DNA from 3 places in the Halioxenophilus sp. WMMB6 genome. Region 1 is predicted to be linked to each of the others. Evidence: predicted binding sites of a transcription regulator. Region 1 holds the regulator's gene; each other region holds the start of a gene.
The links. Region 1 encodes FNR, which switches genes on or off when oxygen is low (the NO sensors DNR and NnrR bind a similar motif). Its sites were predicted from a motif close to TTGATCTAGATCAA; they were not measured.
Positions count from the first base shown of each region.

Region 2: SBL51_RS07540 (GbsR/MarR family transcriptional regulator) is a predicted target of FNR. The motif match lies at 2,472-2,485, and genes of this name have one in related genera.
Region 3: ccoN (cytochrome-c oxidase, cbb3-type subunit I) is a predicted target of FNR. The motif match lies at 3,256-3,269, and genes of this name have one in related genera.

Region 1 covers NZ_JAWMQR010000014.1:12,111-22,694, forward strand. The annotation lists gene SBL51_RS22315 (phosphatase PAP2 family protein) at 1-193, opposite strand, end outside; gene SBL51_RS22320 (ArnT family glycosyltransferase) at 193-1,824, opposite strand; gene SBL51_RS22325 (glycosyltransferase family 2 protein) at 1,814-2,830, opposite strand; gene SBL51_RS22330 (lysylphosphatidylglycerol synthase transmembrane domain-containing protein) at 2,820-3,827, opposite strand; gene SBL51_RS22335 (NAD-dependent epimerase/dehydratase family protein) at 4,218-5,231, shown strand; gene SBL51_RS22340 (ArnT family glycosyltransferase) at 5,253-6,797, shown strand; gene SBL51_RS22345 (phosphatase PAP2 family protein) at 6,826-7,509, shown strand; gene SBL51_RS22350 (Hsp20/alpha crystallin family protein) at 7,745-8,161, shown strand; gene fnr (fumarate/nitrate reduction transcriptional regulator Fnr) at 8,256-8,993, opposite strand; gene SBL51_RS22360 (coproporphyrinogen-III oxidase family protein) at 9,141-10,340, opposite strand; gene SBL51_RS22365 (hypothetical protein) at 10,329-10,460, shown strand.
Region 2 covers NZ_JAWMQR010000002.1:403,944-414,527, forward strand. The annotation lists gene SBL51_RS07530 (cytochrome d ubiquinol oxidase subunit II) at 1-271, opposite strand, end outside; gene SBL51_RS07535 (cytochrome ubiquinol oxidase subunit I) at 268-1,635, opposite strand; gene SBL51_RS07540 (GbsR/MarR family transcriptional regulator) at 1,811-2,365, opposite strand; gene SBL51_RS07545 (phytase) at 2,813-4,816, opposite strand; gene SBL51_RS07550 (TonB-dependent receptor) at 4,891-7,422, opposite strand; gene SBL51_RS07555 (GGDEF domain-containing protein) at 7,839-8,753, shown strand; gene SBL51_RS07560 (helix-turn-helix transcriptional regulator) at 8,832-9,812, shown strand; gene SBL51_RS07565 (alpha/beta hydrolase) at 10,074-10,584, opposite strand, start outside.
Region 3 covers NZ_JAWMQR010000003.1:196,863-207,446, forward strand. The annotation lists gene ccoP (cytochrome-c oxidase, cbb3-type subunit III) at 1-774, opposite strand, end outside; gene SBL51_RS09855 (cbb3-type cytochrome c oxidase subunit 3) at 771-1,007, opposite strand; gene ccoO (cytochrome-c oxidase, cbb3-type subunit II) at 1,034-1,645, opposite strand; gene ccoN (cytochrome-c oxidase, cbb3-type subunit I) at 1,662-3,110, opposite strand; gene SBL51_RS09870 (argininosuccinate synthase) at 3,536-4,756, opposite strand; gene SBL51_RS09875 (flagellar protein MotY) at 4,919-5,905, opposite strand; gene pyrC (dihydroorotase) at 6,122-7,165, shown strand; gene rnt (ribonuclease T) at 7,261-7,920, shown strand; gene SBL51_RS09890 (peroxiredoxin C) at 7,964-8,566, opposite strand; gene SBL51_RS09895 ((2Fe-2S)-binding protein) at 9,150-9,359, shown strand; gene bfr (bacterioferritin) at 9,893-10,372, shown strand; gene SBL51_RS09905 (mechanosensitive ion channel family protein) at 10,501-10,584, opposite strand, start outside.

The DNA.
Region 1 (10,584 bases):
GGTGAGCCCAATGATTCCCTGCCAGGAACAGCGTGTGTTGATTGGTTGTGGTAACAATGGCGGTGCCGACACTGGCGAACAGCAGGGCCAGCCAGAGCAACCAGGGATCATCGCGACTGGTCTGGCGCCATACTGCAGTTCGGGCTAGAAAGTAGCTGTCTACTGTAGAGAGCTGGTGTGTGGTGTTGGACATTAATATTCCCATCGATAGAGGGCGATACCGCCGGACTGAGCAATCAATTGCAGTTGTGCTTGTGGAAACGCCTGCTGCAATCCCGCCAATTTATCAATGCGCAGGAAGATGGTATCCCCCGGTTGCGGGTCGTCTCTGGGTACCACCCGTCGGCTGTAGACACTGAAGCTCGGCATATTGACTTTGTAGGCCACCAGGCGCTGCTCCGGCGCCAGGGTACGGGCGATGCTGGCCAGCTCATACACTGGCTGCTGTTGGCCGGCAACGATGGTGGGCATGAGTACAAAGTTGCTGGCCGCCACTACCAGTCCCGCCAGAATAAGCAGGCGGGCAGATGAGTGCGCATTGCGGCTGAGGACGATAACCGCAGCCAACAACAGGGCTAGCGCTACCAGCCAGTAGTGGCTGGCGAAAGCAGCCCAGCCAAGCGCGGCAGTGGCGGAGTCGTAGCCCTCGGCTTTGTCGGCAAGCGGCTTTAGCGCCAGCGGCAGGGCACAGATTAGGACGGCACTGATAAAGGCAATGACCAAATCCCAGCGGTTAACAGACTCCGCACTCTTGCTCCACTGCACGGCCATGGCGATAAACACCGGTACCAGCCCGTACAGCAGGTAGTGGGGCAGCTGGGTTTGTGAAAAGGAGAAAATGGTAAAGGTGATTAAAAACCAAAAGCCAAAATAGAGGGTAATTGGCTCGGGCGCACGCCAGCTCAGCGTGCGCAGCTGCGGTAACAGCTTCACCGCCTGGCGGGTGTAGGGCAGCAGTAAAAACGGCAATAGCAGCAGGTAGTAGGCTGGGTTGCCACCATGGCTCTCCATGGTGCTACTGAATCGCTCCAGGTTGTGACCCAGGTAGAAGCCCCGGAAGAAGTCCCAGCCCTGATCGAGGTAGACCGCGATGTGCCAGGGGATAATCACCACCAGGAAGGTGAGCCAGCTGGCCGGGTGCAGGCAGGCCAGTAACCATATTTTAATATCCCTGCGCCAAGTCATGGCGGCTAACGCGGTCGCCAGGGGCAACACCACGGCCACTGGCCCTTTAGTGAGGAAGCCAAGGCCCATCAAGCCACCAATGATGGCCAATGCCGGCCAGCTATTCAGCGCTTGGCCACCCTCCTGTGCGGCGCAGGTTTGCGACCAAAAGCGATAGATCTGAAAAAAGGTGGTGGTTAATAACAGGTTCAGTAGAGCATCGGCCGTGGCCGCTTTGGCCATCACACTCACCAGGGTGGTGGTGACCATTATCCACACCGTTAGTGCCGCCGCCCGGGTGTTGAAAAACTCCTTCACAAAGCGGTAGATCACCAATAGCCAGAGGCCGGCAGCCAGCAGAGAGGGCAGCCGGAAGGCAAAGCTGTTGATGCCAAACAGAGTCGCACTGACGGCTTGAAACCAATAGATGAGGATTGGCTTGTCGTAGCGGGGCACACCATTCAAGTAGGTGGAGACCCAGTTACCGGAGGCGAGCATCTCCCGGGTTGCCTCGGAAAAAGCCCCCTCATCGAGATCAAACAGAGGGCTCCAAAAGGCCAGCCCCACCAGGCTGATTAATGCCACTACCACTAGCGTGCTGGGGGCCAGCAGCCAGGCGTAGGGGCTATGGTCGAGATGAGCAGTTACCTTACTGCTCATGCTGGCTCCAGGTTCGGTCGCCATTGGCCGTTGCCGAGCGGGTGGGGTAGTGCACGGGTTTGTTGCGTGCCTGCAGCTCGCTCAGAATGCCGGTGGTAATCAACTGAATACTGGTAATTACCAACAAAATGCCGGTGAACAGTAACGGTCTACCGCCGATATCGGCGCCGGTGAAAAGCTTCAGGGCCAGCAGGTAGAAGAGCATCAGTGCACCGATACTGCCCGAGAGCATGCCAATACCGCCGAAGAAGTGGCCGGGACGACGGGCAAAACGCATAAAAAAGCGCACCACGATCAAGTCCAAAATCACCCGGTAGGTGCGCGACAAGCCGTACTTGGATTGGCCGGTGGTGCGGGCACGGTGGTTGACGGCCAGCTCGCCGATGCGGGAGGGATCGGTAACGCCGGAGACCCAGGCGGGAATAAAGCGGTGCATCTCTCCCATCAGGGTGATCTGCTTGATCACACTCGCCCGAAAAGCCTTCAGGCTGCAGCCGTTGTCCTTGATGTCGATACCGGTGACCTTACGAATTAGCAGATTGGCGATGCGCGATGGGAGCTTGCGATCAAGTTCACTGTCTTGGCGGTTCTTGCGCCAGCCGGCGACCATATCCAGATCTTTGCCGATGAGCTCTGTAATTATAGCGGGAATATCCGCAGGGTCGTTTTGTCGGTCTCCATCCAGGGTGACGATGATATCGCCACGGGCGTTGTCGATTCCCGCCTGCATGGCCGCGCTCTGGCCGAAGTTGCGGGAAAACTGAATCAGTACCACATGGCCGCCCAATTGCTGGCGAGCCTGGTTCAACTCTGCTTGGGTACCGTCGCGGCTGCCATCGTTGACGCAGATCACCTCCCAGGGGCAGGGTAGGTTTGTTAGCGCCTGTTGCAACTCTTCCAGTAGGGCCAGGCAGTTGCCCTGCTCGTTATAAAAGGGGATTACGACTGAGAGGCTGTGCCCTGCCAGAAGGGAGGCTGCGATCGTCGGATCACTGTTACAAGTCATGTTCACCTACAGGTTGTTTAGCCGTTACTACCGGGATAAGCGAGCAGAAGAGCGCCATCAGAGTAGTGCTTGCGAAAAGAAAGATATGAACGTTGATGGCCACGGCCAGCCAGTCTGCACTGAAGCCCTCAACCAAACTGATACCCGAATAAAACGCCGCCTCGAAGGAGCCCGAACCCGCAATGCCGTGGATGGGCAGTATGCCGGCCAGTTCACTGGCGATGGCGCCGGCAAGGGAGGGGATCAGTGGCAGTGACGAAAAGAGTGATATCGCGATACAGACCGCCAGCAGTTTACTGAGCCAGGAGGCTGCGGTGATGGCGATTAGTTGGAGCTGTTGCCGGTTGGAGTGGGGCGCCTGCTGAAGGAGTGCTTGTAGGGCGGTGTTCAGCCAGCGAAAACGCGACAGCAACGGCGGCAGACTCCGGTGTTGACGGTTCAGGGCCAGTAACCATTCGCCAAGCGCCAGCATCAGAGCGACTGCAACCAGTGCGGCAACACCCAACAGTGGCTTGATAAGCAATAGCACGCTAGTCGTCACCGCCGCCATAAACAGCAGATCCAGCATGCGCAACCATACCAGCTGCGATACCGAGTCCAGCGCTGTAACACCGTAGTAGCGTTTCATTAAGATAGGGAAGGCCGCCTCGCCGAGGCGCATGGGTAGCAGGTTATTGGTAAATTGGTGCCAGGCTGATAGCTTGATCATTACGTGAAAACGGCTGCTAATCCGCTCTTTCAATAGCCAGTGAATGCGCAGGCCACGCAACAGATGGCTGGCAATGATCAACGCCACGCCGATCATCGCTTTGGGCTTATCCAGCTCCTGCCACGCCTCTGCCAGTGTCGCCCAATCGAGCCAGTGATCGACTACCTGGAGTAGAAGGATGAGGACGAGGGCTCCCAGTAACCACTTCCATGGGTTCAAGCCCGGCCAGCTTTGCTTGGTTGAATTGTGTGCGGGCATAGCGCTAACGAAGCCGAGTTGTTTGAGCATTTTTGGTGGTCATTCTTTACTGAAAACGGTTTTGCCCAGCACTGCTGTTAAGAGGGTAGGGTTGCATAACTGGGCATCGACGCTCTTTCAACTCCTCTGGCGCTTCTGTCGAGCGATTGTATATCGGGTTAATCGTGATTTTTGACAGAGCCAGACCAAAAGTTGCCTCCCTTCACAGCTGCATCCTTTGTTTGGCTCGCGATACTATTATGCTATTTTGACAGAATTGTTTCGGTAACGAAAAGTCGTTGTCAAAAAAGTGTTACTAGGCTGTAGTATTCTCTATTCGCCTTAAAGTTTTCTTAAGGGTGGATGAGGTATTCTTACAGCAACGCTGTTCTTCGATACCAGCCGGTCGCCTATTTCCAACCACATCGTCAGATAATTGGCATGATGTCTGAGCACGAACTACAAAAATTTTTCAAGGGAAAATCGGTACTCGTTACTGGGGTTGCCGGGTTTATCGGTTACTGGGTGGCCGAGTATCTGCTTTGGTGCGGTGCCAAGGTGGTGGGTATCGATAACCTTAATGAATATTATGATAGCCAATTGAAGCTAAGCCGCCTGGCGTTGTTGGAAAAGCACAGCCATTTCGTGTTTCGGCGGTTGGATCTCAGTGACGGTGCTAGCCTCAAAGCACTGTTTCCTGAGTTTGACTTCGATTTGGTAGTGCATTTAGCGGCCCAGGCGGGTGTTCGCTATTCAATCGATAACCCTGACGCCTACACTGAGTCCAATCTGGTTGGGTTTATGAACATACTGGAGGCGTGCAGAGACAACCCTGTTGATCACCTAGTGTATGCCTCCTCGAGTTCAGTCTACGGCAATAGTAGCGAAAGTATGTTCACTGAGGAGCAGGCGACTGATCGGCCAGTGAGTTTGTATGCTGCTACTAAAAAGGCTAACGAGGCACTGGCCTACAGCTATGCCCATCTTTACCAAATTCCGACAACTGGCCTGCGCTTTTTTACGGTCTATGGCCCTATGGGGCGACCGGATATGGCGTACTTTAAATTTGCCGAGGCCATCCGCCAGAAGAAGCCCATTGATATTTACAATGAGGGAGACCTCTATCGCGACTTTACCTATATAGATGATATTGTCGATGGCCTGGTAAAAGTTGCGCTAAAACCCCCCGCGGCCAGTGGCGGCAATGCACCCCACCGCATACTTAATATCGGCAATAATAAGCCGGTTAAACTCTCTTACTTTGTCGAACTGTTGGAGCAACTGCTTGGTTGTGCTGCCGTTAAAAATTATGTCGGCATGCAGGCGGGGGATGTTTACCGAACCTGCGCCAACATCGACCGTATCCATGCATTGGTTGGCTTTACGCCTGCGACACCGATTGAAGTGGGCCTGGAGCGCTTTGTTGAGTGGTTCCGGGAGTATCGGCAACTCTAGTTTCAACAGGCATGGTTTGCGATGACGGAGCTTGATAACACGCCACACACCCCTGCCTCTGTATGGCAGAGCGTTGGTTTAAGCGCAGTCTGGCGTAGCCCGGTTGTACTCTTCTATAGTCTACTTTTGTTGGCATTCTGCTACCGTTGTTACCTTATCTGGCAGCCCTATGTTGGCCTATTTTACGATGAGATCTACTACTACCATTGGTCATTAAGCCCGGATCTCGGTTACTACTCCAAGCCGCCAATGTTGGCCTGGTTGATTGGGGCGTTCACCTCTATTGCCGGTGACTCCAAAGAGGTGATTAAATTTTCTGCACTCTGTGCCTGGACGCTAACCAGCTGGGTTGTCTATCGGATAGGTTCTGATTTTGGTGGGAGGCACAGCGGTGCCGCCGCCGGCCTGCTCTTTTCCAGTATGCCCTTGGTGGGTTTCTACAGCCTGTTTATTACCACGGATTCTGTGCTACTGCTTTTTTGGTCGCTCAGCCTTTGGCAGCTGTTGTGGGCTTTTAAAACCGGGGCGCTCTATCGTTGGGCTTTAGTGGGGCTCTTTGCTGGCTGCGGGATGCTGAGTAAATACAATTTCGCAGTATTTCCTCTCACGGTTTTTATCTATCTGTTACTCAATCGTGAGCGGCGGCCGATACTGTCGCAAGCGGGCCCTTGGCTGGCGGTGCTTATCTCCGCTGCGCTGTTTTCACTCAACGTCTATTGGAATTACCAAAATCATTGGGTCTCTTGGCAGCACACCGCCGAGATCTCACAGTTGTCGGGCAATTTGATTCATCCGCTGAAATTGCTTGAGTTTCTGGTGAGCCAGCTGTTTCTGTTGGGCCTGGTGAGCGCCTATCTGTTGTGGCGTAACTGGCGAATGGTAGCGAGCCTTATCCATCAGCAGGAGTGGGCCAGAGTTGTTTTGTGGCCTGGTGTTGGCCTGTTGACCCTCATCGCTGTGCAGGCGCTGTTTAGCCGAGCCTTTGCCAACTGGGCTGCGCCGGCACTGATTAGCGCGGTGCTGCTGCTCGGCGCTGTGTTGCGGGAGAGGCCGAAGTCTTTGATGGTGGCGGTTGTCTGTAACTGGCTGCTATTGGCGATTTTTTATCACTACCCGGTGCTACTAAAGCAGGCTGGCGTTGAGTCGACCACCAAGAATAATCCATATGAACGCGTGCTGGGTTGGGATGAGCTCGGCAATCGCTTGCAGCACTATAAAGCAGACTATCCCGCAGCCGTGCTGGCGAGTGACTCGCGCAAGCTGCTGGCCTATTTCGGTTACTACCTCTATCCTGGCAGCAATAATTTTGCCTATTGGAACGAAGACGCTGGCCACATTCAGGATTACTACGATTTAAAAAATAATTTCAGTTATTGGCAAAATAACGATAGGCAGGAGTTTCTTTTTCTGACCAACAGCCCAGTAGCTGCACCGTTCATAGAACGATTTATGGACGTTCAACTATTGGAAACAATTCAAGATTATCATGTTACATCTGGCAAGCTCTTATATATTTATTGGCTAAGAGGGTTTCATGGTTATGGAGAAATGGTTCCTAAACAGTAGAACTCTAATACCGCGTTTGGATGTGGTCTTGTTTTTTGTAACAACGATCGTTTTTATTCTGTGGCCTGAGATCGATCTGTCCGTCAGTAGCACCTTTTATCACCACGGCTTTAATCTGGCCGCTCAACCGGAAGTGGTATTTATCTACCGCTTTTTCGCTAAAATTCACTTTCTTTGGTTGCTTATTCTGTTGGCCCTGCTTCTGCTCAGCCAATGGCAGCTAATTATTAAGCGGGGCGCCAGTAACTGGCATAAACTTCGGCAGGCTTCTGGTTATCTGTTTGTATCACTGCTGCTGGTGCCTGGCCTGCTTGTTAATACACTGTTAAAAAACAACACCACTGGGCGAGCACGTCCTGGTGATATTACTATTTTTGGCGGTGATTTACCCTTCACTGCACCACTCACCTATTCCGGCGCCTGCGATACTAACTGCTCCTTCGTCAGTGGTCATGCCGCCATTGCTTTTTTTACGATAGCCTTGGCCTGGGTGTTTGGTGATAGACGCTGGTATGTGTTTGGCTTTGCACTTGGTTGTTTGGTTGGGCTGACGCGCATTATGCAAGGAGGCCATTTTCTGAGTGATGTGGTTTTTGCTTATTGGGTGGTGCACTTTGGTTGTCAGTGGTTGGCTGAGTGCTTCCGTTTGGATCCAATTTTTCATAGTCCAGCTACCACCGCTTACCCGCTGCCGCAACTCTCTAATCGATAGCAGAGTAGTTATTGCCCGCCTTAATTAACTGTGCGGCTAGATATGCCAACTTGGTATTGGCTATGGTTGACGTATCTCAAAAAAATAATGTCTCCCAGTAGTACCTTAACGGGCATGTTGTACTCAAAGGTTGGTGAGCGAGAAAAGGTGGGATTTGGCAGTGTAGTGTTTGGTGTGTAGTTCGCTCTAACCTTTTTCTAAATGCAATGCATAGTGATTTCAGGAGGGAGTAACCATGAGTTTAGTACCACGCAATTCACTTTGGGATATCGATAACTTCTTCGACTCTTTCTTTGCCCCCGGGGAAGGCGCTGCCGGAGTGTTCGCACCGCGGGTAGATATCAAAGATAAAAAAGATCACTACGAAATTCGTGCTGATCTGCCAGGCGTTAAAAAGGAAGACATTCACGTTACCGTGCACAATGGCCTGCTAACCTTGGATGCCAAAATGGAGAGTGACGAGAAGCAGGAAGAGGGCGATAAAATCATTCGACGTGAACGCCGGTTTGGTAGCTACCAGCGCAGCTTCAATTTGGGGCCAGGTGTGCAGGAGAGTGATATCAGCGCTCAGTTTGAAAATGGCGTGTTAACCTTGCAGGCGCCGAAGGCACAAGAGTTGCCACCCACACAAAAGAAAATTGAGATCAAATAGTGATGGACGCTGCTGTGGCCAACTCTGATGGTTCAGCCCAGCGTAGTGGTAGAGCTGGAGCAGAAGAGTTGTAAGCAGCAGCGCTTATGACTGGCTAGCGGGAGCCGACTTCCTGTTCGTAAGTGCAGTGAGTACCGGCCAGTTCGCTTAACCCCACCAAATCGATGATGGTGATGTCCCGCTGGCTGACCGCGATGAGCTCCTCTTTTTGGAAGCGTCGAATCAGGCGGCTAACGGTTTCTATGGTCAGACCCAGGTAATTGGCGATGTCAGTGCGTGACATGGAAAGGCGGAACTGGGTTGCTGAGTAGCCGCGCTGAGAGTAGCGGCTGGAGATGTTGATGAGCAAAGCGGCCAATCGGTCTTCGGCTGAGCGTTTGCCCATCATTAACAGGAACTCATTGTTGCTTTGGATCTCTGCCGAGAAGAGGTTATAAAGCTGCTGCTGCAGGGCTGGTACTTTCTGTGACAAGGTGTCCAGCTGAGCCTGGGGTAAAAAGCAGACGCTGCTGGTCTCTAATGCCTCTGCGAAGGTGTTGTGAGTTTTGCCGTGATAAGCATCAAAACCCAAAATTTCACCAGGGAATGCAAATTCTGTGATCTGACTATCGCCGTTGGTGGCGATCACAACTGATTTGAAGCTGCCAGAGCTAATGGCGTACAGGCCATCAAAGTGGTCGCCTGAGTGGTACAGCGTTTCGCCGGCGTGGAGTACCCGTTTCTGCTGGACAATCCCCTCAAGATGATTGATGTCCTCCCCGGATAGGGTGTGGGGCAGACAAAACTTGCTGACGGCGCAATTGCTGCAGCGAACGTAGTTACTGTTGGCCATAGCGTTTTAAAATCCTAGGCGGGTGCGGTAAAGGGAGAGTGTACAAAAAAAATGGCGAGAGTGCATGCCTTCAAAGAAGGTAAATCGTAAGTAGCTAATAAGCAAGTTATGCGGGCTAAATGGCGCCCCTATCGCATGAATGGTTAACTAGTGCGCCAAGTTGCTATCGAACAGTGCTGCCAGCTCGGCTGCGAACCAGCGCCCTGAGCCGGTCAGCCCAAAGCTGTTGGCATCATTTTGCAGTATGTTATCGGTTTTTAGGCAGTTCAGCACTGCCATCTCATCGGCAAAATAATCATCAAATGGCTGCTGCCACCGCTGTTCAAAATCTCTCTTGCTAATACTTTGATTACAAAGAAGTTTTTCGGCTACAAACTGACGAGCCCGGTCATCCTCGTTGAGATACAACCCCCGGCTAATCGAGTGGTTCTGTTTAACCACCTGTTTGGTGTAGTCGCGCAGGTGGCGCTGATTCTGCCACAGGGCTGACGGTGTACGGCTGATCGCCGATTGGCCTATTCCCAGTTGAAAATCAAAGGGTTGGCTGCCGTAGCCCCGGTGAAAGCTATACAGAATGCCGTGCTCGGCAGCGTTATAGAGTGGGTCGGTGTTGCGCATAAACCCAACAGCGCCGAGTGGTGCGTAGCCTTGGGTCAGCCAGAACTCTGCCGCCAGATTTTGCAGGCTCACCAGTGTATTGGAGTCAGGTATCTCAGCTTCATTGAGTTGGGCCTGGGTTTGAAAGGTCGCCGGCTCGAACTGAAAGTGGCGCATAAACACACGTGTCGGCTGAAGCCTGGCAACCTGCTTTAAGGTGGCAGCGAAGCTGGCTTGCGTTTGGTAGGGGAGGCCGTAGAGCAGGTCGATGCTAATCAGCTTGATACCAGCCTGACGGGCGGCTGCGACCGCATCCTGTACCGTTTGGCCGGTATATTTACGGTTGGTGGCCTGCTGGACATCCACGTTGAAGTCTTCCAGACCAAATTGAACACGATTAAAGCCCAGACTTTTGATGAGTTGTGCCATTTCAGAATCGAAGAAGCGCGGGTCAATTTCGATACAATAATCCCGGTCGGGGCTAGTCGACACACCAAATTGGTCACGTATACCGCTCATCAGCCTGCGCAGCTCATCGGCCAACAGAAAGGTGGGGGTGCCGCCACCAATATAGAGCTGTTTTAACGGTGATTGGGTGAGTGGGGTGTCATGCAGAGCCTCGCCATACCACTGGATTTCACGCCGGAGCATATCCACATACTGTGCAGCCAGACCATATTGGCGGGTGACAACGATATTGCAATTGCAGAAATTACATACTTCGCGGCAGAAGGGGACGTGGACACACACAGCAAGCTGCCGGCACTCACTGCTTATGTCACGCAGGGCAGCGGCATCCAGGTTGAAATCCGTGAGCCGGTCAACGAGTGGTTGTATGGCTTGGATGCCTGGCAGATTGTGCAGTTTTGACCATATGTCTGTTGCTGGCGGGGAGAATGTGGCCATCGAAGTACTAATCCTAATTATCTAATAGACGCTCTCTGGGCCGTCACTGTTTGGCTGGCCCCCCTGCTTATGCGTCACGCTTTTGTGA
Region 2 (10,584 bases), on a different contig from region 1:
TCGCCGGCAGATAGAGCTCGCGCAAAATAACATTGTGCGCCGCCGGAAAGGCGATCAACAGCAGCCCCACCGCCAACACCAGCCAGGTTTCATTGGCATCCCAGAAGGGGCCGATGGAGGCGATCATCTGATCGCGCTGTTCCTGTCGGTTAGGCTTGGTGGGCAGCAGAATACCCACCCCCAGGTCGTAGCCGTCGAGTACGGCGTAGGCAAAAATGGCAATGCCGATTAAGCCCATAAAAATAGTCGGTAGCATGGCATCGCTGATCATGACAACACCTCGTTGGTTACAAATGGCGTGGGCTGGCCGGGCGGCACGGTGTCGGTTTCAAACTCCTCCACCGCCACCGAGCGCCGGGCCATTAAAAACAGGGTGTGCAGGTAGGCCACCAACAACACCGCATAGACCGTTAAATACATGGCCAGCGACAGACCGATATTGGCCGGGGCAATGGTCGTGACCGCATCGCGGGTGGTTAACACGCCACTCACCAGATAGGGCTGGCGGCCAATTTCGGTCACATACCAACCGGCCAGTGTTGCCAGCCAACCGGAAAAGGCAAACAGGGTCAGTGTGCGCAGGTAGAGCTTGGGCAGAGTGCGTTTGCGAATTAAATAGGCCGCCCCCCACCAGGCCACCGTCAACATGGCCACGCCCACACCCACCATAATGCGAAAGCCAAAAAAGAGCGGCGCCACCGGCGGCCGCTCGGCAAAATCATTCAGCCCTTTTAACTCGCCATTGGTGGAGTGGGTGAGAATCACGCTGGCCAGATTGGGAATGGCAATTTGCGCGTGGTTGGTTTTTTGTTGTTCATCCGGCCAGGCAAACAGCAGCAGTGGCACGCCGTTCTCGGACTCCCACACCGCTTCCATCGCCGCGATTTTTTGCGGCTGATGATGCAGGGTATTGAGGCCGTGCAGGTCACCCAAAAACATCTGCAAGGGGGCGAGCAGCGCGGCAAACAGAATCGCTGTTTTCAGTGCCAGGCGCGGTGCCTGTTTGTGATCGCCCTTTAACAGGCGGTAAGCCGAAACTCCGGCCACCAGAAAAGCGCTGGTTAAAAACGAGGCCATCACCATATGCGCCAGGCGATAGGGCATGGAGGGGTTAAAAATAATGGCCAGCCAATCGACCGGGTGGGCAACGCCATCGATCATTTCAAAACCGGCCGGGGTGTGCATCCAGGAGTTGAGCGCAATAATCCAGAAGGCCGACAGGCTGGTGCCCCCCGCCACCATTAAGGTGGCGGTGGTGTGCAGCCAGTTGGGCACCCGCTGCATACCAAACAGCATCACCCCCAGGAAGGTCGCCTCCAGAAAAAACGCGGTTAACACCTCGTAGCCCAACAGCGGGCCGGCGATATTACCCACCGTCGCCATAAAGCCCGGCCAGTTGGTGCCAAACTGAAACGACATGGTAATGCCGCTTACCACCCCCAGGGCAAAAGTGAGTGCAAAGATTTTTACCCAAAAGCGGTAGGCGCGCATCCACACCGGATTGTTGGAGAGATTGGAGCGCAATTTAAAATAAAACAGGAACCAGGCCAGGCCGATGGAGATGGAGGGGAATAAAATATGAAAACTGATGTTGGCGGCAAATTGGATGCGCGACAACTCCAAGGCATCTAACATTTTTTGTTACCTCATACGTAAAATTGTCCTCCTGCGGCCGAGCACAACCCTCCCCCATAAAACGGAGGATAAGCGGCCATTATTATTATCGAGAGAAGGATGAGCCCAATGGGCTCCGCACTAGCGTGAATAGAATTAAAACAACGTGGCGAAGCGCGACGATAAATCCACGGCGTTAGTCGCCATCGCCCTTCTTCAGGAGTCGATCTTTAAACTCCAGAACCTTGCCCACTCCGGCCCCCAGTTTCATCAGCGTTTGCAGCTTGTCGTGGTTTAACCGTTGCAGGTCACTCGACCAGTTGGCCACCAGCTCCAACAGGTCGTGAATCTCTTGCATGCGCCCCTGGGCGTAATTGGACTGCTCGTTGGCTTCGCTCTCCATCAACAGATCGCGCAGCAGCGACAGGGTTGGGTCTATCTCGCGCTTGCGCCGCTCCTCCAACACCCGCATGCCCATGGTCCAGATATCCCCCACCGCCGCGTAGTACTCCTTGCGGTCGCCCGGGGTGTGTACCGGTTTGATCAGGCGCCAGGATTGCAGCTCTTTCAACCCCATGCTGACATTGCCACGGGAGATGGAGAGCGCCGCCATCAGCTCGTCGGCACAGAGGGGGTTTTCGCTGATCACAATCAGCGCCAGCAGCTGGCCAACGGTGCGGTTAAACCCCCAGCGGGAACCCATCTCGCCAAAGTGCATAACAAAGGCCTGGGTATCGGGGCTCATCTTCATGGCGGTACCTTTCGGTTGCGGGTTTATTGCGGGCTTACTGCGGGCTAGGTGCGCTCAGGAAAGACTTCTAAACTTTCAGTAATTTTTGAAAGTTTAGAATAGAGACTTGAGCCAAGTCAAACGCTTTCAAGGAGGATGGCCGTCGGCGGCGCTATTGGTGAGTGCCCACTTACGCGAAGCTTGCCGGGGCTGCGGGTGGTGATAGTCATTGAGGCGGGAATCGATAGGCACCGGCAGCCAGGCCCAGCCTGCGCCGGTGGTGTTTAGCCCGAGTGGTCTCACCCCAAGCGCGCCAGAAGCCCACTGGCCACCCGCCGCCACGGGAGTACCGATTTGCAGGTCATGGGTATTGTGTAAAGCGGCGGCTATGTGGCTGTTATGGGTGCTGATCGCCGAGGCCAGCGGTTGAGCTGCCAGCCTCGGCGCAGGCTAAGCTTCCCGGTCTGTTCACTGCGCCGCCACCGAGGCTGCCGGTGCCAACAGCGCCTGCACCTGGCTCCAGGGCACCAGTTTCAGGTTTTGCCGGGTCTCGGGCATGCGATTGCGGCCATCCTGCACCACCAGCATCCCCTGGGACCAGATGCCGCCTAAATTGGCGGCCACCACTTCCAGGCCATCGGTTTCCGAGACCCCGTCGATGCCCTGCTGGTCAAAACCCTGGCCAGCCGCGGCGGCGATGCGGAATGCGCCTGCGGCCTGGTACGGTGCCTCGGCATTGACCACCACATAACTGTCATTGCCCTGGCTGGAGATCACCAGCTGACTGCTGCCATCGGCGTGGTGATAGAGCCCCAAGCCCTCGACATCATCGTGCAGCAAGCCACCGACCTTGATCACCGGCTGCAGTGCAAGCGGGGCATCAGGTTCGGCGGCCAGTACCCAAACACCAACGTCCTCTTCGCCGATAAACAGGCGCCGGTTGCGGTCATCCGCCACACAGCCCTCGGGCTGGCTCGACAACTGCCAGCGGCGTACCTCTGTGCCGGTAAAGTGGCTGGCATCAATCCGGTACTGTAGGTAGGTGCCGTCTTTGTCGTTGATAAAGGCGTAGAGGTGGTCTTCGTCCGGCTGATAGAGACAAAAACCGTAGACCTCGCTCAACCCAGTGGCGATGTCGGCCACGTGGGCAACCTGCCGAGTGGCAGCATCGATGGTGAACAGGCTGATGGCGTTCAGGTCGCGATGGCTGGCGGCGGCGATTGCCAGGGTGTGCGGCCCGGCCTTAACGCCGCTGCGCACATCCACGTTATTCAGGCGGCCGACATCCAGCAGTTGCCGCTGGTGGCCGTCCAGACCATAAACGCGCAGGCCGCGCTTTTTATCGGTGGCCAAGATCAGGGATTGCTGTGGCTGCGCGGGATTGATCCACACCGCCGGGTCATCCATGGCATCACCGAACTGGTCGGCGGTATCGGTTTCCACCGCCGGGCGCACCACCGGCAGCGGCGCAGGCGCACGGACCTCGGGCGCGGGCCAGGCGAATTGGGTTTGCCACCAGCGGCCGCTGTCGTCGTCACGCACCGTTAAGGCCAGGCCGCCGTCGGCTGTGGTGGCGTGCAGCTGTTGGCCGTCGGCGATTTCAGCCAGGGGCTTGGCCGGCCAGTGCTTCCAGCCCTGCGGCTGGCGCTGTAGCGGGTGCAGTTGCGCCGCTTTCGGGTCGATCAGCAGCAGGCCACCGGGCACCACCCGCATATTGCCCACCTCCCCCTCGATCTCGCCAAAGGGGGCGACCATGGCCACCGGCTGGCGCTGGCTGGGGGCTTCAGCGGCGGCGGGGAAACGCCACAAACCGACGGCCTCTTCATTGACAAACAGATCGCCAAAAGCGTCGTCCACCTGGCAAAAGCTGGCACTGGGCGGAATTGGCAGGCTGCGAACCAGGAGCGGCTCGGCCAGCAGCTGTTCGCCACTGCCCAACAGCCATTGGCCTCCGGCGCCCTGCTCACTCACCACAAACAGATAGTTGTCCGCGCTGGCATTGGCGTGGGCGGCTTGATAGAGGCAGGCATTGGACAGCGCGTACTCCTGTGTGGGCAGGGTCACCGCCTGGCCAAAGTGCTGGTCGCTGACCACCACCGCCAGCGCTCGTTGGGCCGTGTCGTCGACCGCCGCCACCAGCCAGCGTCCCGGGGCCAGTGGCCGCACGTCGAACTGCTCAAAGCTGCCGGCCAGCTGGTCCAGCACTTGCTGGTCGCCACTGCGCAACTCCAGCCCCTGGCCCGACACCGCCAGCAGGGTCAAACCGCTGCTGGCCAGCACCAGGCGATCCAGGCTAGCGGTGGCAACGGCACTCGGCTGCCAGGTTAATGCCTCATTCCCAGCCCCAGCCGTGGACTGCAGGTTGCCCCCACAAGCGTGGAGGCTGGCGCCGATGACTAGGGCAGCCACGGCTTTTATCGACAATATTCCGATGCGTAACTGCCCGGATTGATGGGTTCGCTTGCTGTTCATCATTACTCGCTAATTAACTACCTTTCGTCACGCCATCGCTGACGTCGACGGACCCTGCGTAAGCGGCGGGATTTTTACATTGAGACAAAGGTGATGCCCAGTTTGAACGACGGGCCATACTCCTCGTATTGGGTGTTGAAAGCCGACCGGCCGGTGTAGACGTAGTAGCTTTCGTCGGTGATGTTGTGGGCCTCAAAGTTGAGCCGCAATTGATCGGTGAGGTAGTAGTTGGCAGTCAAATCCACGTAGGTTTGGCTGTCGACAAACTCATCGTGTTGCGGGTCGTCGAAGGCCACCTCAGACAGCAAACTGGACTTGTAATTAGCCGACAGGCGCACGCTGAGTTTTTCGTTCTCCCAACCAATCATGGCATTGCCCACCTGATCGGACTGGAACGGCAGGTTGATGTCGCGCTGGTTGGCGCCACTGCCAATACGGGCATCGGAATGGGTGACGGTCAGGTTGGCACCCACCAGCAGGCCGTTCCAGGGCGCCGGCAGCTGCCCAAGTTGCTGTGACCAGGTCAACTCCAAACCGTAGAGGGTGGCGCTGTCGCCATTGGCGAAGGTCTCCGCCTCGCTGAAATCCAGCCACTCACCCTGGCCGGCCAGATCCGTCTGGTAGATAAAGTTACTGATGTCTTTGTAGAAGAAGAAGGCCGAGGCGATACCCGCCCGACCTAAATAGTGTTCGATACCCAGGTCAATATTGGACGACTCCAGCGGGTCCAGCTGTGGGTTGCCGAAGGCGGCTTCGTCATCGTCGATCACGAAGCCCGGCGCCAGTTGCTCAAACGATGGCCGCACCACAGTGTTGGTCCAGGCGGCGCGAAGTTGGGTGTTGTCGCCCAACTGGTAGCGCAGGTGGGCACCGGGCAGCCAGTGCTGGTAGTCGTTGTCGGCGCTCACCGACTGGTAGTCACCATCGGTTAAACCGGTGCCCTCGGCACTGAAGTCGGTGGCTTCAAAACGCAGGCCGACAATCACGCGCAGTGGGCCCTGGTCGAGGGTGTTCATCAGGTAGGCGGAGGTGATGTCCTCATCCATGACAAAGTCTTCGATGCGGGAATCTTCCTCGTTGTAAAACTCGTTTTTGTTGAGGCCGGCCAACAAGCTGCGTACGCCTGAGGCATTAATCGACGGGCCGAAATCACCCAGGCTGTAATCCACGCTGGAACCGGCGTAGCCGCTGAGCAGCAGTTGCTGGTCGCCAATGCCGTAATCGGAGAAGTCTTTGTATTTCCAGGCGTTGGCGTCGTTGTCCTTTTCCCGCTGGCTGAGTTTGGCGCCCAACTTAAGCTGCGCGGCCATGCCCGACCACACGTAGTCACGGGCCAGGTCGAGCTTGATGTTCTGTTCTGTATCACTGGTGTATTGCTGCTCCCACTTGACCTTGTCCAGGCTATAGGCGCCGGCATCGTAAAAGGCGGCAGCGGCGACGACCGTTGGCCTGCGGCTGTTGCCAAAGCTGACGTTGGTGAAGTCATCGTTGCTCGCGAACTCGGCACCGGCAATGTGCTCCGGTGTCTCTTCCGAGGATTCGCTGTAGCCTGCCTGAGCATTAAAAGTCCAGTTACCCAGTGCCCAGTCGCCACCAAGCACATAGGATTCAATCTTCTGGGTCTCTTCGCGGCTTTTCAGCTCGCGCCAGGCCTCGGCATCGGCACTGTCACCGGCGGCGACCGGATCGCTGAATTCCACCCCGGCGGCGTTGCGGGTTTCGGTATCGGTGAATTCGCTGTACAGGCTGTGCAGGAAGATACCGCCATTGCCGATCTTGTAGTCGAGGTTCAGCCCCAGGCCGGTACGCTCGCGGGTGATTTCGTAGTCCCGCATTTCGGTCTCTTCCAGGCGCGCACCCTGGTCAAAATCCCAGCCGCCACCGGTCTCCACGTTGTCCGAACCGAAGTCGCGCTGCTCCCAACTGAACGCCAGGGCGACCGCCAAATTGTCCTCTGCGCCGCCCAGGCTGAACTGGTCACTGACCGCACCGGAGAGCTTGCCGCTGTACTGCTCAGTGTTGTCGTCGTAGGTTTGGTCGCCGGAAAAGGTGTAAAAGCGGCCCTGGTGATCGAAGCCGGAGAGGCTCTCCACCTCGATGCTGCCGCCCAGAGAGTTGGCGTCCATATCCGGTGTCACGGCCTTCACCACCGACAGGGTCTCGACCAATTCCGACGGAATCACATCCAGGGCCACGGCGCGGGTGTCGCTGTTCGGCGAGGGGATGGTGGTGCCGTTGATCTGCACACTGTTGAGGTCCGGCGCCAGGCCGCGAACACTGACAAAACGGCCCTCGCCCTGGTCGCGCTCAATGGAGATGCCGGGCAGGCGCTGCACCGCTTCGGCAACATTCTCGTCGGGCAGCTGCGCCACGGCGTCAGAGCTGACCACGCTTTTAATGCTGTCGGCCATGCGCTGTTTGCGAATGGCGTTATCCAGGGCCGCGCCCTGGCCAATTACCAGTATCTCCTCAATGTTCGATTCCGGGATAGCCTCCTCGGCCATCAGTTGGGCGGAAGCCAGAGTCAGCAGTGGCACGCTGGCGGCGGTTAACCTAAGCAACAACTGCGAGTGGAAAGTCAGCATGGCTGCGCGAGGATTATTCATGATTGGGCCTTCCATAATCGGTGGTCGGGAAACGGTTGGCGCCCCGTGGATCGGCGGGCCGGATCTCTGAGGGGCGTAAGTTCTGGCTGCGGATGCTAGGAATGCAAAATGACAGTTCCGTGACAGCGCTTTCGCCGATGCCCGGCTGGCGGCGGTTGGCAACGCTTGAACCAGTCAAAGTGAGCCGATAGGACTCCCCGCGGCCATGGTTGTGCGGCCGGGAAGCACCGCCACCAGTGGCGGCAGGGCCATTTTTCAGGCGGGTGGGGTTTTAATTACCGGGTTTGGCTAGATTTTGAGTCGGCTTAGGTGAGCCGATTTGCCTCCCCTGGCTGTCACACAGTTGTCACACACTTCTGGTGAGCTGCGTTTCTCCTCGCGGCGCGCGCCGCCTGCCACCGGATAACAGACCGCTCATGCCCAGTTTTCTTCGCCTACATTTCACCAAACTCGCCTTGCTGTTGCTGCTCGCCAACGCGCTGCTGCTGCTCTATTTGGGCACCGGTGCCTGGAAGCCTCTGGCCGAGTGGAGTGGGATGGATATCGTCGGCGAGGGTGGCGCCGGCGTGCTGACCTTTGTCTGGCTCTGCCTGATTCTCAACAGCCGCCCCAGTGGCCGCATCACCACCTTGCTGACTCTGGGCTTGGGGTTGATGTTTATCGCCTGGTGGGCCGACACCCTGGATGAATTTATTCGCCTGCCGGAAGCGGTCAGCTGGGATCACTGGTTGGAATCCCTGCCGATGAGCCTGGGCATGTTGATACTCACCTACGGCCTCTACCACTGGCACCACGAGCAACTGGCCATCAGCGCCCAGCTGCAAAAACGCGAGCGCTTGTTTCGCGAACATCGCCATTTTGACCGGCTGACGCCGCTGGCGGATGCCAATTATTTGCGCCAGCAGATCGAACTGTGCCAACAAAGCGAAGGCCAGCAACCGATGACCTTAATCGCGCTGGACATCAACGACTTTGATGGCATTAACCAGCAGTTTGGCCACGCCGAAGGCGACCGGGTGTTGCTGGCGGTGAGCCAATTGCTGCTGCTCAGCCTGCGCAACGACGACCTGCTCTGCCGACTGGCCGGCGACCGCTTTGTCATTCTGTTGCCGCGCACCGGCGAAACCCAGGCCCGGGTGATGGCCGGCGAGTTGCAGCAGTCCATCGCCCACTTTGTCTACCGCAGCAGCTTGCAACAGCTGGGTGAGCGCGTTCACCTACAGGCGACCACCGCCGTGACCATGGCACGGGAGGAGAGCCCGGAGCAGTTGCTGGAACGCTTGCAACTGACCTTGTTGCGCGCTAAACAGCCGCTCGCGCTTAGGGCCTGACACCCGATGCAGTGGTACACGCGTGCTACGCGATTCATACCGGCGCAAGGATTGCCGCTTAGCCTGCTGGAGTTGTGTTTGCAGCGCGACCTGGACAGCCATCGGGTGTTGCGCGGCAGCAAACTGTTCCTGGACGAAATTCTGCACAGCAACCCGCCGATCAGTGTTGAACAGACTTTCCGGATTCTCGACAACGCCCTGCAGTTGTTAAACAGCGATGAGGCGCCCTTTCAACTGGGCCAGCGCCTGCTGCCCGGGGCTAACGGCGCCGCCAGTAGGGCTCTGATGCTGGCCCCCAACCTGTACGCGGCGCTGGAGTTGTTCGTCAAACACCAGCCACTGCTGTCACCGCTGCTGGTGCCCAGATTCCACCTGGATGACCACTACGGCTACCTCTATTGGCAGGACGGCTGTGGCGCTGGCAAGTTAGCCCAGGCGCTGGTCGAGGCGAGCACGGTGGCGGTCATTGCCTTCAGCCGCCGGCAGCTGGGTGCGCGCCCGCCCTGGCAATTGGCGTTTCGCCACACCCGCCCCAAGTACATCGAGCAATACTGGGCACACATGGGCGATACCCTGGCCTTTGGACAACCCTGTGATCTGATGCGAATTCCGCGTGAATATCTGTTTCAAAACTGGCAGGCGGAGGGTATCACCGGCCAGTTGGCGCTAACCCAGGCCGGGCAACAACTGGCGCAATTGCCGGCCAGCCAACCGCTGTTAGCGGCAATTTACGACCAACTGATGGCCGCCCTCTGTGCCTGCGATAGCCGCGCCTTGCAGTTGGAATCCCTGGCTGCGGCCATGGCCATAAGCCCCGCCACACTCAAGCGCCACCTGCAAAAACACGGCAGCCACTTCCAGCGGCTGCTGGACCAGGTGCGTTTGCACCGGGCACTCTACCTATTACACCACCAGAGACTCTCCACCGAAGCCGTGGCACAGCAGCTTGGCTTTCACGACAGCGCCGGCTTTCGGCGCTCGTTCAAACGCTGGACCGGCCAAACCCCCGCCGCCCTGCTGCAACAAACCGAGTCTGGGTTCGCACACTTGGCGATCTAGTCGTCACAGCCGGATGGCAATAGAAAATTCACACGGAGGGGGCCGACCACCTGCCGGCTATTCGCGCCATGGTGGTGTGTGTTTTTTTGGAGAAGTGGGGAGCGCCAACAGCTTGTCGACTTGGGCAGCCGGTGTCATCACCGCTGGCGACGTGCGCGTTTCAACGGCTGCAAGTTGCCCGGAACAAGCAATCGCTAGGGAGACTCACGCCAGCGTTTTGTCGCGCAAGGTGGACCGCTACCAACGATGAAATCACTCGGCTTAATCAAACGGTTTTTCCGCCAATACAGTACGCCACAACTCGGCAAACACCACCGCTTTATGTTCACCGGCCATGGTAAATACCCGCTCCTTGGGCAACAGCTCTGCCAGCAGATCGTGGCCGCTTAAACGATCGTTATCGCCGTAACCCAGCCAGACCTTACCACTTTGTAACAGAGCCTCATTGGCCAGCAGCCACTGCCACAACTCGGCCATACTCTGTTTGCGACCGTCCAGACCCAGTTGCCAGGGTGCGGGGCCGCCGTTGTTAAGATAGTCACGCACCTGAGCGTGCAGCTCCGCCTCACCACTGTAGGGCGCGAGCAGCACCACACCGGCAAACTGCGCGGGCAGATCACGCAATGCCAACAGGCTCCCCATGCCCCCCATGGAGACCCCCACCAGAAAGATTCGCTGATAACCCTGCGCCTTGGCCGGCTCGATAATATCCGCCTTCAGCCTGGGCAGAAGTTGGCGCGTGCGGTAGTAGCCGAAGTGGGCATCGGGGCAG
Region 3 (10,584 bases), on a different contig from region 1:
TTTAGCGCTGCCGTCGTACAACCAGGTGTCGTCGGTCAGGTTGGGCGCGCCGGTGGCGTGCATGCCTTTGGCATCGGCACCGTGACAGGCGGCGCAGTTCTGAGCAAAGATCTCTTTACCGGCGGCGACGGCCTCTTCATCTTCAGCGCGATCAGTGAAGCTCAGTACGTACTGGCTCACGTCAGCAATCTTCTCTTCACCCAGGATATCTTTCCAGGCCGGCATAGCCGCCACGCGACCGTGGGTGATGGTGGTTTTGATGGCTTCCGGTTCACCGCCGTAGAGCCAGTCGTGGTCGGTCAGGTTGGGGAAACCAAAGTTACCACCGCCATCGGCACCGTGGCAGACGGCGCAGTTGTTGGCAAACAGCCGGGTACCCATCTTCATCGCTTTCGGATCTTCAGCAAGCTCCGCGATAGGCATCTGGCTGTAGACGTCGAACGACTCTTTGTAGCTGGCGCGGGCTTTCTCCTGCTCACGCTCGAGCTGGTTGTGCGAAGTCCAACCCAACACCCCTTTCCAAGTACCCAGGCCTGGGTAGAGAGTCAGGTAGATAGCGCCAAACACAAAGGTGGCGATAAACATCTGGAACCACCACTTGGGCAGCGGGTTATCGTATTCTTCAATGCCATCGTAGGAATGGCCGGTGGTTTTGTTTTCCGGTTCAGCATCGTCACGCGAGGCCACCTTGCGGTTGGCCAGCAGGATCCACAGCACCAGCCCCAAGTTGGTCAACGTCAGGCCGATGATCCACAAACTCCAGAAAGTACTCATGATTTTTCTTGCCCCTTGTCTCCGGTATCAGGCTCACCGGCATTATTCAATGAGTTCAACGACGACTCTGATTGCTTGTTTTCCATGGCATCGGCAAACGGCAGGTTGGCCGCCTCGTTAAACTTGGCCCGTCGGCTGGGGGAGAAGGCCCACCAGCAGACGCCGAAGAAGGCGATCATCACCAGGATGGTGGAGATGCCACGCAAGTTGTTAAGAAGATCCGATTCCATCATTCAACCTCAATCAAAGCGGATGTGAATTAGCGTTTTTGCTTCAGCAAAATACCCAGCTGTTGCAGATACGCCACCAGTGCATCGATTTCAGTGACACCTTCAACGGCCTCTTTGGCACCGGCGATATCGTCGTCAGTATAGGGCACGCCCACTTTACGCAGTGCGGCCATCTTGTCGCCGGTGTGCTTGCCATCCAGGTGGTTATCAAACAACCAGGGGAAGGCCGGCATGTTGGATTCGGGCACTACGTTGCGTGGGTTGTAGAGGTGCGCTTTATGCCAGTCGTCAGAGTAGCGACCACCCACACGCGCCAGGTCTGGACCAGTACGTTTGGAGCCCCACAGGAAGGGGTGCTCGTAGACGGACTCGCCGGCAACCGAGTAGTGGCCGTAGCGCTCGACTTCGGCACGCAGAGGACGAACCATCTGCGTGTGACAGACGTGACAACCTTCGCGGATGTAGATATCGCGGCCTTCCAGCTGCAGCGCAGGCAGGGGTTTCAGGCCGGCGACGGGTTCGGTGGTCTCTTTCAGAAAGAATTGAGGAACGATTTCGACCAGGGCACCAAAACTAATGGCCACCAAAGTCAGTACGATCATCAGAATGATGTTCTTCTCGACTATGTCATGGTTCTTCACGGGGTATTCTCCTCAATCAGGCCGTTTGGGCATCAGCGGCCGCTTGCTCGGCTTTTTCGCGAGCTTCAGCAGACAGTGTGCGGAACATGTTATAGGCCATTAACAACATACCAATCAGGAAGAAGGCGCCACCGATAACCCGCACGGTGTAGCCTGGGTAGCTGGCTTTAACCGCTTCAACAAAGTTGTAGGTCAGGGTGCCGTCGGCGTTGAAGGCGCGCCACATCAAGCCCTGGGTAATACCGTTTACCCACATGGAGGCGATGTACAGTACGGTACCGATGGTGGCCAGCCAGAAGTGGGTGTTCACCAGTTTCACACTCCACATCTCTTTGCGGTTGGTCAGTACCGGCAGCAGGTGGTAGATGGAGCCGATAGAGATCATAGCCACCCAGCCCAGAGCACCAGAGTGCACGTGGCCGATAGTCCAGTCGGTGTCGTGAGAGAGTGCGTTGACGGTTTTGATCGACATCATCGGCCCTTCGAAGGTAGACATACCGTAGAAGGAGAGCGATACCACCAAAAAGCGCAGGGTTGGGTCGGTACGCAGTTTATGCCAGGCACCGGAGAGGGTCATGATACCGTTGATCATACCGCCCCAGGAGGGCGCCAACAGAATCAGAGACATTACCATACCCAGGCTCTGCGCCCAGTCGGGCAGTGCTGAGTAGTGCAGGTGGTGAGCACCGGCCCAGATATAGATAGAGATCAATGCCCAGAAGTGCACGATGGAGAGCTGGTAAGAGTAAACCGGACGCTCGGCCTGCTTGGGCACGAAGTAATACATCATGCCGAGGAAGCCCGCCGTCAGGAAGAAGCCCACCGCGTTGTGGCCGTACCACCACTGCACCATGGCATCCATGGCACCGGCATAGGCGGAGTAGGATTTGGTGAAGGTTACCGGGATGAAAGCGCTGTTGACGATGTGCAACACGGCGATGGTCAGAATGAAGGCGCCGTAGAACCAGTTGGCCACGTAGATGTGGGAGGTTTTACGGGTGGCGATAGTACCGAAAAAGATAATCGCGTAAGAGACCCAAACCGCGGCAATCAGCAGATCGATTGGCCACTCCAGTTCGGCGTATTCTTTGGCAGAGGTCATACCCTGTGGCAGAGTGATTGCCGCCAACACGATGACTGCCTGCCAACCCCAAAACGTAAACGGAATCAAAATGCCGCCAAAGAGTTTGGTTTGACAGGTGCGCTGCACCACATAGTAGGAGGTGGCAAACAGTGCACAACCACCGAAGGCGAAGATAACCGCGTTGGTGTGCAGCGGTCGCAAACGGCCAAAGTGAGTGTACGGTTGCAGGATATCGTTCAGCTGTGGCCAAACCAATTGCGCTGCAATCAGCACACCGACGGCCATGCCAACCACACCCCAGATCACGGTCATGATAGAGAACTGGCGTACGATTTTTAGGTCGTAAGCTGGCTGCTCCCCTGCTACAGGATGACTACTCATAGTGATGTCCTAATAGTTTTTAAGAATTGCAGAAAAACCTGGAAGGCGGAAAACCCGGTTTAATCACGCTGCTAGCGAAATATGCACACGACTGTGTGCGCGGAGCTAAACGCGACGGATTGTAATAATTGGGTTGTTATTCCGCTTGACTCTAATCAAGGGCCTATAGGTTACCTTTGTTTAATAAAAAATCACACCCGAAGGCCTTATCAACTGGCCTTTTACCACCACCAGATATTGTTGAATTTTTGTGCTCTGGCGAACCTCTCCGGCCAAAATATTGGCCATTTTTAAAACAAAGATAAGCGAGGCTCATTGCCAAAACCGAGCCAATTGGCGCGGCTTTGGTTGCTATTGGCAGATTAAAGCGCGGCTATTCTCCCCGCCCAGCCAAAAAAATGCGAGCCTAAATTGCCCGCATTGGTTTAAAGATTGGTGCGCCCTTTATTGGCCGCAATGCGCATACGCAGAGCGTTCAATTTAATAAAGCCTTCCGCATCTTTCTGGTTGTAAGCACCGGCGTCGTCTTCAAAGGTGGCGATTTTTTCATCGAACAGGCTCTGGCTGGAGCGTCGACCAACCACTTCGACACTGCCTTTGTAGAGCTTGACGCGAACGTCGCCATTGACGAACTGCTGGGACTCATCGATAGCCACCTGCAACATTTTGCGTTCTGGGCTCCACCAGTAGCCGTTGTAGATCATCTCGGCGTACTTGGGCATCAACGAATCTTTCAGGTGGGCCACTTCACGATCAAGAGTGATCGACTCTATGGCACGGTGCGCTTTCAACATGATGGTGCCGCCAGGAGTTTCATAGCAGCCGCGCGACTTCATCCCGACATAGCGGTTTTCAACGATATCGAGCCGGCCAACACCGTTGGCACCACCGATTTGATTGAGCTTGGCCAGCACCTGGGCAGGGGTGAGGGCCACACCATCCACCGCCACGATATCACCGCTCTCAAAGCTGAGCTCCACGTAGGTGGGGGTTTCGGGGGCCTGCTCTGGGGCTACCGTCCAACGCCACATATCGGCTTCGGCCTCGGCCCAGGGATCTTCCAAAATACCGCCCTCATAGGAGATGTGCAGCAGGTTGGCGTCCATGGAGTAAGGAGATTTCTTTTTGTTGGAGGAGAAATCGACTGGAATTTTGTGGCTCTCACAATAGGCCATCAATTTTTCGCGGGAGGTCAGATCCCACTCACGCCAGGGGGCGATAACGCGCACGCCGGGCTTCAGGGCGTAGGCGCCCAGCTCAAAGCGGACCTGATCGTTGCCTTTACCGGTAGCACCGTGTGCCACTGCGTCGGCACCGGTCTCATTGGCGATCTCAATCATGCGCTTGGCAATCAACGGCCGCGCAATGGAGGTTCCGAGCAGATATTCACCCTCGTAGATGGTGTTGGCGCGGAACATGGGGAAGACGAAATCGCGCACGAACTCTTCGCGCAGATCGTCGATATAGATCTCTTTGATACCCAGAGATTGGGCTTTGGCTCGGGCAGGCTCTACCTCTTCACCCTGGCCGATATCGGCGGTAAAGGTAACCACTTCGCAGTGGTAGGTATCCTGCAACCAGCGGGCGATTACCGAAGTATCCAAACCACCAGAATAGGCCAAAACAACTTTTTTAACTTCGGACATTGATCAACTCCCAAAAATAGGGCCCTAAGCCCCTGGTAAGAAGCGGCGCGCATTGTAGCGATTATTTGCCACTGTGCCCAGTGGTTAGGCGCGAGGGAGCGGACATCTATGTCTAAAATAAGCGCCTGTGGCTGACAACAGGCGCTTATTTAACCGCAACCACTACTGCGTATCGGTGGCAGCGGGCGGCCCGAGGCTATCGAGGATGGCTTGGGTATCGAGGGTCTCCGGCTCTTCATTGCTGTCGAACTCGGGGATCTCTGGTGGTGGTTCTTTACTAAGGCGCACGGTTACCCGGCGATTCTGGGCCCGGCCATCGGCCGTGCGATTGCTGGCGACGGGATAACGCTCACCGTGCCAGCGGGTGACAATGGCGCTAGGATCCAAGCCGCCGTTGATCAGATAGTGCATCACCTTCTCGGCACGGCGTTTAGAGATCTCCAGATTTTCGGCGCGTGGGCCTTCGCTGTCGGAGTGGCCATCAATAAAAAGGCTCCGCACCTGGGTGTCGGCCTTGGAGTAGGTGATGATATCGTCCAACAACTCGGTTTCGCCGGTAGTCAGCTCCTCCTGACCGGCTTTAAACTGCAGCGAGGTGCGCTCTATCTGGCCATAATTGACCGGCAGCAGCTCGGCCAGACAGCCAACGTATTTGTCGTAGGCACCGCGAAAGTTGATGTTGGAGAGGCCAACTTTCACCACCTTGTTGTCGTCGTACCAGGCGCGCCGGGCAAACTCCACCTGCTTACCGTCATAGAGCTCCTGCAACAGCCGGCTGGCCATTTTTTCATCAACATTGATGGCACCCTTCTCTTCCACCACATCGACATAGCCAAGTTGTTGGATACGGCCGCCGGGTTTCCAGACTGGTGTCGTTACAGTGAGTGCGGCCCTGCCCGCTTTCATCTGTGGCGTACTGGCCAGCAACTGAAAATGGAGCTTCTCCCCGGCCGAATGCTGGAACACCGCTTCGCCAAACTCGGGAATGGGCTGGGATATGCGGCACTCAAATTGCGAACCCTGCACCAACCACTCGGCACTCTCCAGGCGTGGGCTGAACTGCAATGCCCAACTACTGCGAGCGGGCGACAGGCACGCGGCCGGCACCAGCGTCAGCAGCCAGAAGAAGCGTGCAGAGGTGAGATTCATCGCGGTTACCTTAAACAAACCAAGGGGATTGAGTTTCTGAGCGGCCACATCAGAGAAATTCTGCGCCAGTGGCAGCGCGCAAATACCATTACCACAATAGTAGTCGGCCGAAAGCGAATTTTCTTGAGTTTGGAGTGCGGGCAGAGCACTGCTGGCCCGGTGGGAACGTGTTATCATGCGCGGCTTTACGGCTAACCACTTGCACGAGACCAACGCATGACGGCAACACTCACCCTCACTCAACCCGATGACTGGCATATTCACCTGCGTGACGGCGCAGCGCTGGCCACCACCGTGGGTGATGCGGCCCGGCAGTTTGGCCGTGCGATTGTGATGCCGAACCTGGTGCCGCCGGTGGTCGACGCCGACAGCGCGCTCGCTTATAAAGAGCGGATAGCCGCCCAGATTCCCGCCGGCCTCCCCTTTGAGCCGCTGATGGTGCTCTACCTCACCGACAACACCACCGCCGAGACCATTCACGCCGCCAAAGCCGCCGGCGTGGTTGCCTGTAAACTCTACCCGGCGGGCGCTACCACCAATTCCGACTCCGGCGTCACTAACATTCAAAAGATCTACCCAGCCCTTGATGCCATGCAGTCAGCATCCATGTTGCTGTTAGTGCACGGAGAGGTGACCGATGCCGAGATCGATATTTTTGATCGGGAAAAGGTCTTCATCGACCGCACACTGACCGGCCTGCGCCAAGATTTCCCCGCATTGAAAATTGTCTTGGAGCACATTACCACCGCCGATGCCGTTGCCTTCGTCAGCGAACAGAGCAGCCACATGGCCGCCACTATCACCGCCCACCACCTGCTCTACAACCGCAACCACATGCTGGTGGGTGGCATTCGTCCGCACTACTACTGCCTGCCAATCCTCAAACGCAACAGCCATCAGCAGGCACTTATAAAAGCAGCAACTGGCGGCGACTCACGCTTTTTCCTCGGCACCGACTCCGCACCCCACGCCCGCGCCCGCAAAGAGACCAGCTGTGGCTGCGCCGGTTGTTATACGGCACATGCCGCCATCGAACTTTATGCCGAGGTGTTTGAACGGGAAGACGCCCTGGACAAACTGGAGGCCTTCGCCAGTTTCTATGGGCCGGATTTTTACGGGCTGCCGCGCAACCAGCAGCAGATCACCCTGCAAAAAAGCGCGTGGCAGATGCCCGCCTCGCTGGAGCTCGCCCCCGGTGAACCACTAACACCACTGGCGGCGGGTGAAACCCTGCAGTGGCGCGTGCTGGAGAAGCGCTAGGCCGATTTCGCACTATCGCAATCCCCTCGCCCGGCCTGGCGTGCTACCATGGCCTGGCTTTTCCTCAACCGATAACCTTCCAGTAAGGGAAAACTTTGTCTGAAGCGCCACCCTCGAACCTGAAAAATCGCTTCCGCGGCTTTCTGCCCGTGGTCGTGGATGTGGAAACCGGCGGTTTTAACTCCGCCACCGATGCCCTGCTGGAGATCGCCGCCGTCACACTCACCATGGATGACCAGGGAGTGCTGCGCCGCGATGAGACCCATCAATTCCACATTGAACCCTTTGAAGGGGCTAACGTGGAGCAAACGGCGCTCGATTTTACCGGCATCGATCTGGAAGACCCGGAGCGGCCCGCCGAGCCGGAGATGATCGCCATCCCCGAGCTGTTCAAAGCCGTGCGCCGCGCTGTGAAAGCCCACGACTGCAACCGCGCCGTGATCGTCGGCCACAATGCCCATTTTGACCTCGGCTTTGTCAATGCCGTGGCGGAACGGGTGGACGCCAAGCGCAACCCCTTTCACCCTTTCTCTTGCTTTGATACCGCCACCCTGGCGGGACTGGCCCTGGGGCAAACCGTATTGGCCAAAGCCTGTTTAGCGGCCAATATCAGCTTCTGTAACCGCTCGGCACACACCGCCGCCTACGACGCTGAGAAAACCGCCGACCTCTTCTGCTACATCGTCAACCGCTGGCAGAGCCTGGGCGGCTGGCCACCACCCAATAGCGAACCGGATACCGAATCCGAGGCATAAAAAAACCCGGCATTGCCGGGTTTTTTCTGTCTCGCTTTGAAGCTTACAGCTTGCTGGCGTTGGCAGACAGGTACGCAGCAACACCTTCTGGGTTGGCGCTCATACCTGCGTCGCCCTCTTTCCAACCGGCAGGACAAACTTCGCCGTGCTCTTGGTTGAACGCCAGGGCATCAACCATACGCAGCATTTCGTCAACGTTACGGCCCAGTGGCAGATCGTTAACCACTTGGTGACGAACCAAGCCGTCTTCGTCGATCAGGAAGGAGCCACGGAAGGCAACACCACCGGCAGACTCAACGTCGTAGGCTTGACAGATAGCGTGGGTGATATCAGCTACCAGAGTGAAGCCAACAGCGCCGATACCGCCGTTTTCAACGGGGGTGTTACGCCAGGCGTTGTGAGTCCAGTGGCTGTCGATGGAAACACCGATTACTTCTACACCGCGTTTTTGGAATTCGGCCAAACGGCTGTTGTGAGCCAACAGCTCAGAAGGACATACGAAGGTGAAGTCCAGTGGGTAAAAGAATACTACAGCTTTCTTGCCTTTGATGGTGGCAGAAAGATTAAAGTCATCAACGATTTCCCCAGTACCCAAAACGGCTGGAGCGGTAAAATCTGGAGCTGGTTTACCAACTAAGACGCCCATGAGAATTCTCCCTCGGTCTGTAATTGCTTAAGTGAATTTGTGGATTCTATGGCTGCACAGCCACCGTGAAATGAAGCTGCTATTGAAACAACCGACTACAGTCATAATGCAGGCTTTTTTATGGTACCGGCACCATTCCATAGCAGTGGGCTATCATACACCCTCTATTGGAGCAGTCCTATAGATTTTTTATATGGTTACCATAGTCTAAGCAATCAAAATAACTCTTTTAAAATCAAATAGTTATTTACCAACCACACTTGTTTGATATAGATCCAAGCTCCCTCATCCGGCTGGTGACAAACTTATTCCTGTAACTGAGTTTTACTAACAAATCGCATTAATTCACAAATCTTATTGACAACCATTATCGTTTGGATAGAATTCTCAACAAGGTTTGGGAAGCCAGGTAAGGTTAGGGCGCCAGCTTCATGCCCCCTCTCAATAAAACCTGGGGAGCAACAGCGACTCTAAACCATGGCAGGCACGGCAAGTGCGCCCTTGAAACCCAATAAAAAGAGCGGGGTCGGCTGTGAACCAAGCCGTTACTGACTCTTCAGGTGCTAATTTGCGAGTTTTGAGTATGTACGTTTGCATTTGTAAAGGAATAACCGATTCTCAGATCCGCCAGGCAGTTGCCACCACCGGCGGTAATCTGCGGGCTATCCGCAACGAGCTGGGCGCCATGACCCAATGCGGCAAGTGCGCACTGCAAACCCGGGATATCGTCCGGCAAGCACTGGCCGAACAGGTTGCCATCATCGACGACGACACCTGCTACAGCGCCGCCTAGCTAAACCTAACCCCTCAGCCAATGACGCGTCTCATCCGCCAACAAGCGTCATTGGTGGATAAATCTCCAGCTACTGCTCTGCCCGCTCACCCACGCTAGTATTACCCCAGTCAATTTCCTCCGATAACCGTCCAGACATCATTAGCCACAGAAGCCGTACGCACCAGTAACTACTGCAGCAAGCGCCTTGGTTAACCACAAGGGTGGTACTGCACGGCAGTTAATGCACAGTCCACCCTAGCGTTCCACGTGGGTATCTGACCACAGAAATAACTTTCGCACACCGGCCCCAGTCGCTTCCCCAAAGCTAGGTTCACTCCCTGGCGCTTTGCAAATGTAATTACACCGCAACAGCAGATAATAAAAATTCTAATTTAGATTAAAAATTAGCCCACAAAATCAATAACTTAGATTGACAGTCAACTATTATGCGAAGAGACTAAAGTGCGCCAAGCGACGGCACAGCCACATCAGCACCGCAGACATCAGCGATAATTCGCCTCATACAGCCCTATCAATCAGAGGAAAATCCAATGAAAGGTGACGCAAAAGTAATCGAGTACCTAAATAAAGTACTCTACAACGAGTTAATTGCTATCAATCAGTATTTCCTCCACTCCCGCATGTTCAAAGACTGGGGATTAAAATCACTGGCGGACAAGGAGTACCACGAATCCATCGATGAGATGAAACATGCCGATCACCTGATTGAACGCATTCTGTTTCTGGAGGGCATACCCAACGTACAGGATCTGGGCAAATTGATGATTGGCGAAAATACTCAGGAGATGCTGGAGTGCGACCTTAAGCTGGAGATGACTGCCATTCCCGATCTACGTGAAGCCATCGCCTATTGCGAATCAGTGCAGGACTACGTCTCACGTGAGTTGTTTGAGGATATTCTCGAGGATGAAGAGGATCATGTCGATTGGCTGGAAACACAATTGGAATTAATCAACAAAGTCGGCCTGCAAAATTATCTGCAGTCGGCGATGGAAGGTGCCAGCAGCTAAACCTCACGCAAATATCAACGGGCGCGGTCTGCTCAGGATCTACCCATTCAGATGCCCAATCAAACCGCTACCCATAAAAAAGCCGCTCAGTTAAAGCGGCTTTTTTATTGTTGCCATCAAAGCGATGATTAACCCTCTTTGGAGAGGTGCACATCCATTTGTGGGAAAGGAATTTCAATACCTTCGGCATCCAAGCGCAATTTGATGTTCTC